One region of the Microbacterium aquimaris genome, then DNA from elsewhere that is predicted to be linked to it. Evidence: riboswitches for the same ligand, from Rfam matches in the RefSeq annotation. Region 1 holds a riboswitch; the other holds the start of a gene.

Region 1 (4,209 bases):
GGACATCTTCGCGCCCGGCTGGACGGCATACGAGAAGAGACTTCGATATCAGTCATACGACGTCACGTCGCATCTGGGAGAAGGCGTCAACTCTCTCGGCGCGATCCTCGGCAACGGATGGTTCCGTGGTCAATTGGTGTGGAAGGGCAATCGTCTGAACTACGGTGATCGACTCGCGCTCATCGCGCAGCTTGAGCTCGAGTTCCCGGATGGTTCGCGCCGCATGGTCTTGTCGGACGGATCCTGGTCGGCGTTGCCGACAGGCATTCTCTCCGATGACTTCTACGACGGTGAGTGCCGGGACATGCGTCTGCCCCTGTCCATCGACGCCGCTCGGTCGGAGCTTGTCGACGTCCTGGACGAGGATCGCTCGAGACTCGTCGCGCGACGGGGGCCATCTGTGCGCGCAACGGAGCGCAAGCCCGCGGTGTCGCTGATGAGATCGCCCTCGGGGCGGCTTCAAGCCGACTTCGGTCAGAACCTCGTGGGCTGGGTGGAGCTTGTCGTCCGTGATCGACAGCGCGGCGACAGAATCGTCGTTCGGCACGCGGAGGTGTTGGAAGGGGGCGAGCTAGCTCGAAGGCCGTTGCGATCCGCCGAAGCGACGTGCACCTACATCTGCGCCGGCGACGGGGAGGAGATGCTCCGCCCTTCGTTCACCTACAACGGCTTCCGGTACATCGACATCGCGGGTGTCGACGAATCAGATGTCGTGTCGGTGGTCGCGGTCGTACTCGGCACCGACCTGCGACGCATCGGGTGGATGACGACATCCGATCCCCGACTCAACCGCCTCCATGAAAACGTCGTATGGAGCGCGAGGGGGAACTTCTTGGAGGTGCCCACCGACTGCCCCCAGCGCGACGAGCGGCTGGGGTGGACCGGCGACATCCAACTCTTCGCACCGACGGCCAACTACTTGTTCGACTCCTCGGGCTTCCTGGCCGACTGGCTCGAAGATGTGGCCGCTGAGCAATGGGCGGACGGCTCGGTGCCGTTCATCGTCCCCGACGTTCTGCGCGAGATGAGGGCGACCGCCGCCGGGTGGGGAGATGCGGCGGTGGTCGTGCCGATGTCGTTGTACCTGTCCTTCGGCGATCTCGGTCTTCTCCGACGTCAGTATCCGTCCATGCGTGCGTGGGTCGACAAGGTCCGCGCACTCGCGGGCGAGGACCACATCTGGACCACAGGGGGACCCTTCGGGGATTGGCTCGACCCGCTCGCGCCCCCTGACGATCCCGCGCGAGCACAGGCCGATCCGACCGTCGTTTCGACGGCATACTTCTCCCGATCCGCGCAGCTCCTGGCCGAAGCCGCTTCCCGCCTCGGGCTGAACTCCGATGCTCGCCACTACTCGACGATGGCCGGCGAGATACGAGCGTCCTTCGAACGCCACTTCGTCGCCGAAGACGGTGTGGTGCGTAGCGACTGCCAAACCGTTTACGCGTTGGCCCTGTGCGGGAACCTCATCAGCGACGAAGGTCGACGTGCGCGTGCCGGCGAACGCCTCGTCCGGCTCGTGCTCGATGCTGATTGCACCGTCGCCACTGGTCTCCTCGGCACCGCCGTGATCCTTGACGCACTCGTGATCGCAGGCAGACCTGACGTCGCGCTTCGCATGCTCACCCAGACTCGACTTCCCTCCTGGCTCTACGCGGTCGAGATGGGGGCGACCACGATGTGGGAACGCTGGGACTCGATGCTGCCGGACGGGTCCGTGAATCCGGGCGAGATGACCTCCTTCAACCACTACGCGAACGGCGCCGTGGCCGATTGGATGCATCGCAGAATCGGGGGGATCGCTCCGACTGCTCCGGGGTATCGACGATTCGAGGTACGCCCGCTCGCGTGCTTCGCGCTCGATCACGGTTCGGCCCGCCACACTTCGCCATACGGGGACATCGCGGTCCGGTGGGTACGCGAAGATGCCACGGTAGAGTTCCACGTCGAGGTGCCACACGGTACCGAGGCGGATGTGTGGTTACCGGGCGGCTCCGGGCCGATAGTGGTAGGTCCCGGTCAGCATGGGTGGTCGGGACTGCGGGAATCGGCCTGAGCTCGAATGCGGGGGAGCCGCGCCTATGACGTCGGTCGACGTCCTCCCTCGCCACCTCCGAGCGCGCCCCGGGGGCGCGCCGGTAGGGTGGAACCGAGTGACACGGGGTGCGCGCACGCGCTGAGAACACACCCGTCGAACCTGATCTAGTTCGTACTAGCGAAGGGATGTCGCGAATGACTGTTCGCACGTCTGCGTCCGTATCCACCCTCGACGGCGACGTCTCGGCGTTCGCCCGCACGAGTGCCGACCTGCTTCAGCGGGTCCGCGCATCCGAACCCCTGGTGCAGTGCATCACCAACGCGGTGGTCACCGGGTTCACCGCCAACGTGCTCCTGGCCACCGGCGCTTCGCCGGCGATGTGCGACATCCCGGACGAAGCCGGAGTGCTCGCCGGCGTCGCCGGTGGCGTGCTCGTGAACCTCGGGACCCCCACCGCCGAGCAGCGACAGGCCGCACTCGAAGCGGTCGAGGCCGCCACGCGGACCGAGACACCGTGGGTGCTGGACCCCGTCGCGGTCGGCGTGCTCCCGGTGCGCACCGAGCTGGCCGCCCGTCTGCGCGACGCCGCGCCGACGATCATCCGCGGAAACGCCAGCGAGATCCTCGCTCTCGCCGGCGCGGGGTCCGGGGGCAAGGGCGTCGACTCGACGGACTCCGCGGAGGACGCCGCCGACGTCGCCCGCGAGCTCGCAACCCGCACCGGTGCCGTCGTCGCCGTGAGCGGGCCGATCGACCTCATCACCGACGGCGCCCGCACCGTCCGCGTCGCCAACGGGCACGTGTGGCTGACCGCCGTCACCGGCGGCGGATGCGCACTCGGTGCCCTCATGGCCGCATTCGCCTCGACGACCGACGACGCGCTCGCCGCCGCCGTGGCGGCGACCCTGGCCCACACGGTCGCCGCCGAAGACGCCGCGGCGGTCAGCACCGGGCCCGGGTCGTTCGCGGTGGCCCTGCTGGATGCGTTGCACACCCTCACGCCCGAGCAGCTCGAGCAGCGCGCGAGACTGTCGTGAACGGCGTCACCACCACAGTCGACCTGCGCACCTACCTCGTCACCGACTCCGCGCTCAGCGGCGACCGCGGTGTGCTCGCCGTGATCGCGGGCGCCGTCGCCGGAGGGGTCGGAGTCGTGCAGATCCGCGAGAAGAACGCCCCCACACGCGACGTGTTCGACCTCGTCCTCCGTGCCGCACAGATCACCGCCGGGCGTTCCGCACTGGTCGTCGACGATCGCGTCGACGTCTTCCTGGCGGCCCGGGCCGCCGGCGCGGCCGTCCACGGCGTACACGTCGGCCAGTCCGACCTCCCCGTCGCGGCCGTGCGCGACCTCGTCGGCACCCACAACCCCGACGGAACCCGCGCGCTCGTCGGGCTGACCGCGAACACGCCCGCGCACCTCGACGCCGTCGCCGCCCACCCGCCGGGGACGGTCGACTACCTGGGGGTGGGGGTCATCCGCGCCACGGCGACCAAGCCCGACCACCCCGCACCGCTCGGCGTCGACGGCTTCGCCGCGCTCGCCGCCACCGCGCCGGCGCCCTGCGTCGCGATCGGCGGCATCGACCTGCCGGACATCCCGGCGCTCCGTGACGCCGGTGCCGCCGGCGCGGCGGTGGTCTCGGCGATCTGCGCCGCGCCCGACCCGGAGGCCGCGACGCGCGGGTTCGCGACCGCCTGGGGACGGTCGTGACCGCCGGACGGAGGGTCGTGCCCCGCGTTCTCAGCATCGCCGGCAGTGACCCGAGCGGCGGGGCGGGCATCCACGCCGACCTCAAGTCCATCGGCGCCAACGGTGGCTACGGCATGGCCGTGGTCACCGCCCTCACCGCCCAGAACACACGGGGCGTGACCGACGTGCACGTGCCGCCGGTGGCGTTCCTTCGCGGACAGCTCGACACGATCGCCGCAGACATCACGATCGACGCGGTCAAGATCGGCATGCTCGGCACCACGGCGGTCATCGACGAAGTCGCCGTATGGCTGCGCGCACATCCCGTGCCGGTGGTCGTGCTCGACCCCGTCATGATCGCCACCAGCGGCGACCGGTTGCTGGACGCCGACGCCGAAGACGCCTTGCGCCGGATGCTGCCCCTGGCCGACGCGGTGACCCCGAACATCCCCGAACTCGCCGTCATCGCGGGGGAGCC
Region 2 (4,209 bases), on a different contig from region 1:
GTCGACGGTCGCCGTGCCGCCGTCCCACAGGATCACCGACGCATCGTCGGACACGACGATGTCGACATCCGACCCCCACAGCGTCGAGACCGTCCCGGCGACGGTCCCGGCCGTCACCGAGGGCTCCGGCTGCAGCGCCGCGGTGGCCTGTTCGTACAGCGACCGAGAGGCGTCGTCGCGTCCGTCGGCGTCGGACTCGCCGAGTACCGAGCCGTACAGGCGCACCGTGGTGTCGCCGATCATGACGTCTTTCGCCGAAAGCAGGTTCCAGCTGCCGTCGAGCGTGCCGGTCTTGACCCCGACGACCCCGTCGTCGGCCAGCAGCGAATTCGTGTTCTCGACAAGCCCCGCTCCGGGGAGCTCGACGGATGTCTTCGCCACGATCTCGGCGATGATCGGATCGGCCAGCGCGCGCGAGGCCAGCGCGAGCAGGGAGGCCGCGTCGGCGGTGTTGCCCGGATCGATACCGGTCGGCTCGACGACCGTGATCCCGGTGAGCCCGTGCTGCGACAGCCACGTGTCGGCCGCGTCGGCGAACAGGGCGTCGGAGGGCCAGATGCGGCTGGCCAGGCGGTCGGCGTAGTTGTTGGCCGAGCCGATCAGCATGCCCTCGAGCATCTGGTACTCGGTCAGCGACCCTCCCACCGGCACGTCCAGCGCCGACTCGTCGCGGTAGCGGTACTCCCAGTACTCCGCGCTGTCGGCGGCGGTGAAGTAGTACTCGGGCCCCTGCTCTCCGGCCGCAAGTGGCATCCGGTCCAACACGACGAGCGCGGTGACGACCTTCGTGATGCTCGCCATCGGCACCACCGCATCCGCCGAAGCGAGGGTCGTCGGGATCCCCGCGACCGAAACGGCCGACGACCCCGGCTCAGGCCAGGCCATCTCGACGGTCGCCGACGGGATGGGATCGACCGTGACGGGGGTCACGGTGGGCGCGACCGCGTGCAGAGGCCACAGCAGCGTCGTCGCGGCGTACGCGCCGGCAACGACCGCGGCGACCAGCGACGGCCACACGACGCTCGGGCGCCACAGGCTCCGACGCGGACGCTCGGTGAGCAGATCGGCACCCACCGAGGTGTACGAGGTGGTCGCGGTGGACAGGTCGGTCGGCGCCGACGTCCGCGCGAGCGCGGCCGTGTCGACCCAGGCGAGGGCTGCAGTGGTCGGGGATGCGGGGGCGATGTCCGCAGGTTCCGCCTCCGATGCGGGCTCCGGCGGCGGTTCTGATGCGGGCGCGTGTGCGGGCTCACGCGCAGGTTCGGCATCGGGCGCGGGCTCCGACGAGTCTGGCGCGTCGCCCGGCATCGGTGCCCCCGACGCGTCGAGCGCCTGCGCGGCGACCGAAATGGGCGTCAGCGCCGCATCGTCGTCGCGTGCCGGGAGATGGAAATCCGCGGTCTCCGCGGACGCGGTGTCGCCACCGGTCGGGACGGACGAGTGGGGGCGCGCCCGCAACGCTCGGCGGGTCGTGGGCGGCGCATCCTCCACTGTCACCAGGCCAAACTATCGCGTCGCCGCCGCGATATACTCATCGGCACACACCGCGGGAGTCCGACGAGTCGGGCTGAGAGGGAGCGAAACGCGCTTCGACCGCCGAACCTGATCCGGATCATGCCGGCGCAGGGAGGGAGTACCAATGCACGCATCCACGCGTACGTCCACATCCGATTCCACCGCGACGGGCCCGGCCTCGAGCCGGTTCCGCTGGCGCATCGTCGACATCGTCGTCGCCAGCGTCATCGCCGTCGCCTGCGCCGGGATCTTCCTCGTCTGGAACGTCGCCTACGAAGGCCCGTCGTCGATCCTCACCCCGCTGCTGCCCGGGGTGCAGGGGCTGCTGGCCGGACCCTGGCTGATCGCCGGTGTGCTGGGCGGACTCATCATCCGCAAACCCGGCGCCGCGCTCTACACCGAGACCGTCGCCGCCGTCATCTCCGCGCTCGTCGGCAACGCATGGGGACCGCTCACGATCGTGTCGGGCCTCGTGCAGGGCCTCGGCGCCGAAGTGGTTTTCCTCATCTTCGCCTACGCCGTGTGGCGCCTTCCGGTCGCGATGCTCGCGGGCGCCGGCGCGGGGCTGGCGTGCGGCATCAACGACCGCATCCTGTGGTACCCCGGCGCCGACGTGCTGTTCACCACCGTCTACATCACCTCCACCACCGTCTCGGGTGTCGTGATCGCCGGCCTCGGGGGCTGGCTGATCATGCGCGGTCTTGCCGCGACGGGTGCGCTCAACCGTTTCGCCGCGGGACGCGACGTCACCCGACGCGTGTAGTGGCGGCGGCATCCGCGACACCCGCCGTCGAGGCGCGCGGGTGGGGATGGCGCTACGCCACCCGCCACGCGTGGGCCGTGCGCGAGACGACGTTCCGCATCGACCCCGGTGAGCGGGTGCTGCTGCTCGGCGCCTCCGGATCGGGGAAGTCCACGCTGCTGCAGGGCATCGCCGGGGTCCTCGGCGGCGCCGACGAAGGGGAGCAGGAGGGCGAGCTGCGTGTGGCGGGTGACCTCGCTGCGGCGGCGCGCGGCGCATCCGGCCTGGTCCTCCAGGATCCCGACAGTCAGACGGTGCTCGCCCGCGTCGGAGACGACGTCGCCTTCGGGTGCGAGAACCTCGGGGTGCCACGCGAGGAGATCTGGCCCCGGGTGCGGCACGCACTCGACGCGGTCGGGCTCGACGTGCCGCTCGACCGCGCCACCGGGGCGCTGTCGGGCGGGCAGAAGCAGCGTCTTGCCCTCGCCGGAGCGGTCGCGATGCGGCCCGAGGTGCTGCTCCTGGACGAACCCACCGCGAACCTCGACCCGGCCGGTGTCGCCGAGGTGCGTGACGCGGTGGGGCGCGCCCTCGACGCCACCGGAGCGACCCTCGTGGTCATCGAACACCGCATCGACGTGTGGCTGCCCCTGGTCGACCGCGTGATCGTGCTCGCCCCGGGCGGGGGAGTGGTCGCCGACGGCACGCCCCGAGACATCCTCGGTGTCGGCGCCGCCGGTTCGTCGAGTGCACAGGAGTTCGTCGATCGCACCGGTCCCGGTGCGCGGGAGGACGTGCGCCCGACGGAAGGTCGCGCACTCGATGTGTCGGCGGGCGGCGCGGTGCGTGAGGCGGCGGTGAGGGGCGAGGATGCCGTGGCGCGGCGTGCGCGAGAGCTCGCCGCCGCCGGCGTGTGGGTTCCGGGACTGCCGCCGGCGTACCCGCCGCCGCCGACGGCGCCCCCGGGTGACGTGCTCCTCCGGGCGCGTGAGCTGGTCGTCGCGCGCGTGCCGGGAACCCCCGTCGCCGGTCCGGTGGACCTCGACGTGCGCGCCGGCGAGGTGCTCGGGGTCGTCGGCCCCAACGGTGCGGGGAAGTCCACTCTCGGGCTCACTCTCGCGGGGCTCCTGTCCGCCGAGTCCGGGGTGGTCGAGGCGGCACCGGCGCTCGCCGTCGGCGCGTCGCCCCGACGTCGGCGCGATGGGCCCACGCCGCATCCGGTGACGTGGTCCTCCCGTGCGCTGCTCACCCGCATCGGTGCCGTGCTGCAGGATCCCGAGCACCAGCTCCTCGCGCGCACGGTCCGCGATGAACTCGAGGTCGGGCCGCGCGCGCTCGGCCTGCCCGCCGACCGCATCGCCGCCCGCGTCGACGAGCTGCTCGAGCGGCTCCGTCTCGCGCCGCTCGCGGCCGCGAACCCGTACACGCTCTCGGGCGGCGAGAAACGGCGGTTGACCGTCGCCGCAGCCCTGGCGACGAGGCCGCGCGTACTCGTGCTCGACGAACCGACGTTCGGGCAGGATGCGCGCACGTGGGCCGAGCTCGTCGCGATCATCGCGCGCCTGCGCGACGGTGACGGCGACGACCCGCCCCTTGCCGTCGTCGCCGTCACCCACGACGCCGCCGTCCTCGAAGCCCTTCACGCTCGCCGCTTCGCCGTGGGGCAGGTGCCGGCGTGAGCCCCGAAGCCGGTCGCGGCGTGGTCGCGCGCCTGAACCCCGTAGCCAAGCTCGGCGCGGCCCTTGCCATCGCCCTGCCCCTCGTGGTCACCATCGACCCCGTCTCCGCGCTGGTCGCCCTGCTGCTGGAGTTGCCGCTGCTGCTGGCGGCAGGGCTCTCGCCTCGCCAGTTCTGGCTGCGCACCCTGCCGCTGTGGATCGCCGCGCCCGCATCCGCCGTGACCATCGCGCTGTACGGGGCGACGTCGGGGGAGATCTACGTCGAGTGGTTGT

What was found. A riboswitch is a leader RNA that binds a small molecule or an ion and turns the genes downstream of it on or off. The one in region 1 is predicted to bind thiamine pyrophosphate.
Region 2: linked by a shared signal. The riboswitch ahead of ABD204_RS05500 (ECF transporter S component) and the one ahead of thiM (hydroxyethylthiazole kinase) in region 1 are both predicted to bind thiamine pyrophosphate.

What each region holds. Positions count from the first base shown of each region.
Region 1 covers NZ_BAAAPT010000002.1:619,843-624,051, reverse strand. Annotated here, with positions in the region: gene ABD204_RS12565 (alpha-L-rhamnosidase) at 1-2,056, shown strand, start outside; TPP riboswitch at 2,150-2,241, shown strand; gene thiM (hydroxyethylthiazole kinase) at 2,233-3,075, shown strand; gene thiE (thiamine phosphate synthase) at 3,072-3,752, shown strand; gene ABD204_RS12550 (bifunctional hydroxymethylpyrimidine kinase/phosphomethylpyrimidine kinase) at 3,770-4,209, shown strand, end outside.
Region 2 covers NZ_BAAAPT010000001.1:1,172,027-1,176,235, forward strand. Annotated here, with positions in the region: gene ABD204_RS05495 (D-alanyl-D-alanine carboxypeptidase) at 1-1,497, opposite strand, end outside; TPP riboswitch at 1,537-1,647, shown strand; gene ABD204_RS05500 (ECF transporter S component) at 1,640-2,278, shown strand; gene ABD204_RS05505 (ABC transporter ATP-binding protein) at 2,278-3,936, shown strand; gene ABD204_RS05510 (energy-coupling factor transporter transmembrane component T family protein) at 3,933-4,209, shown strand, end outside.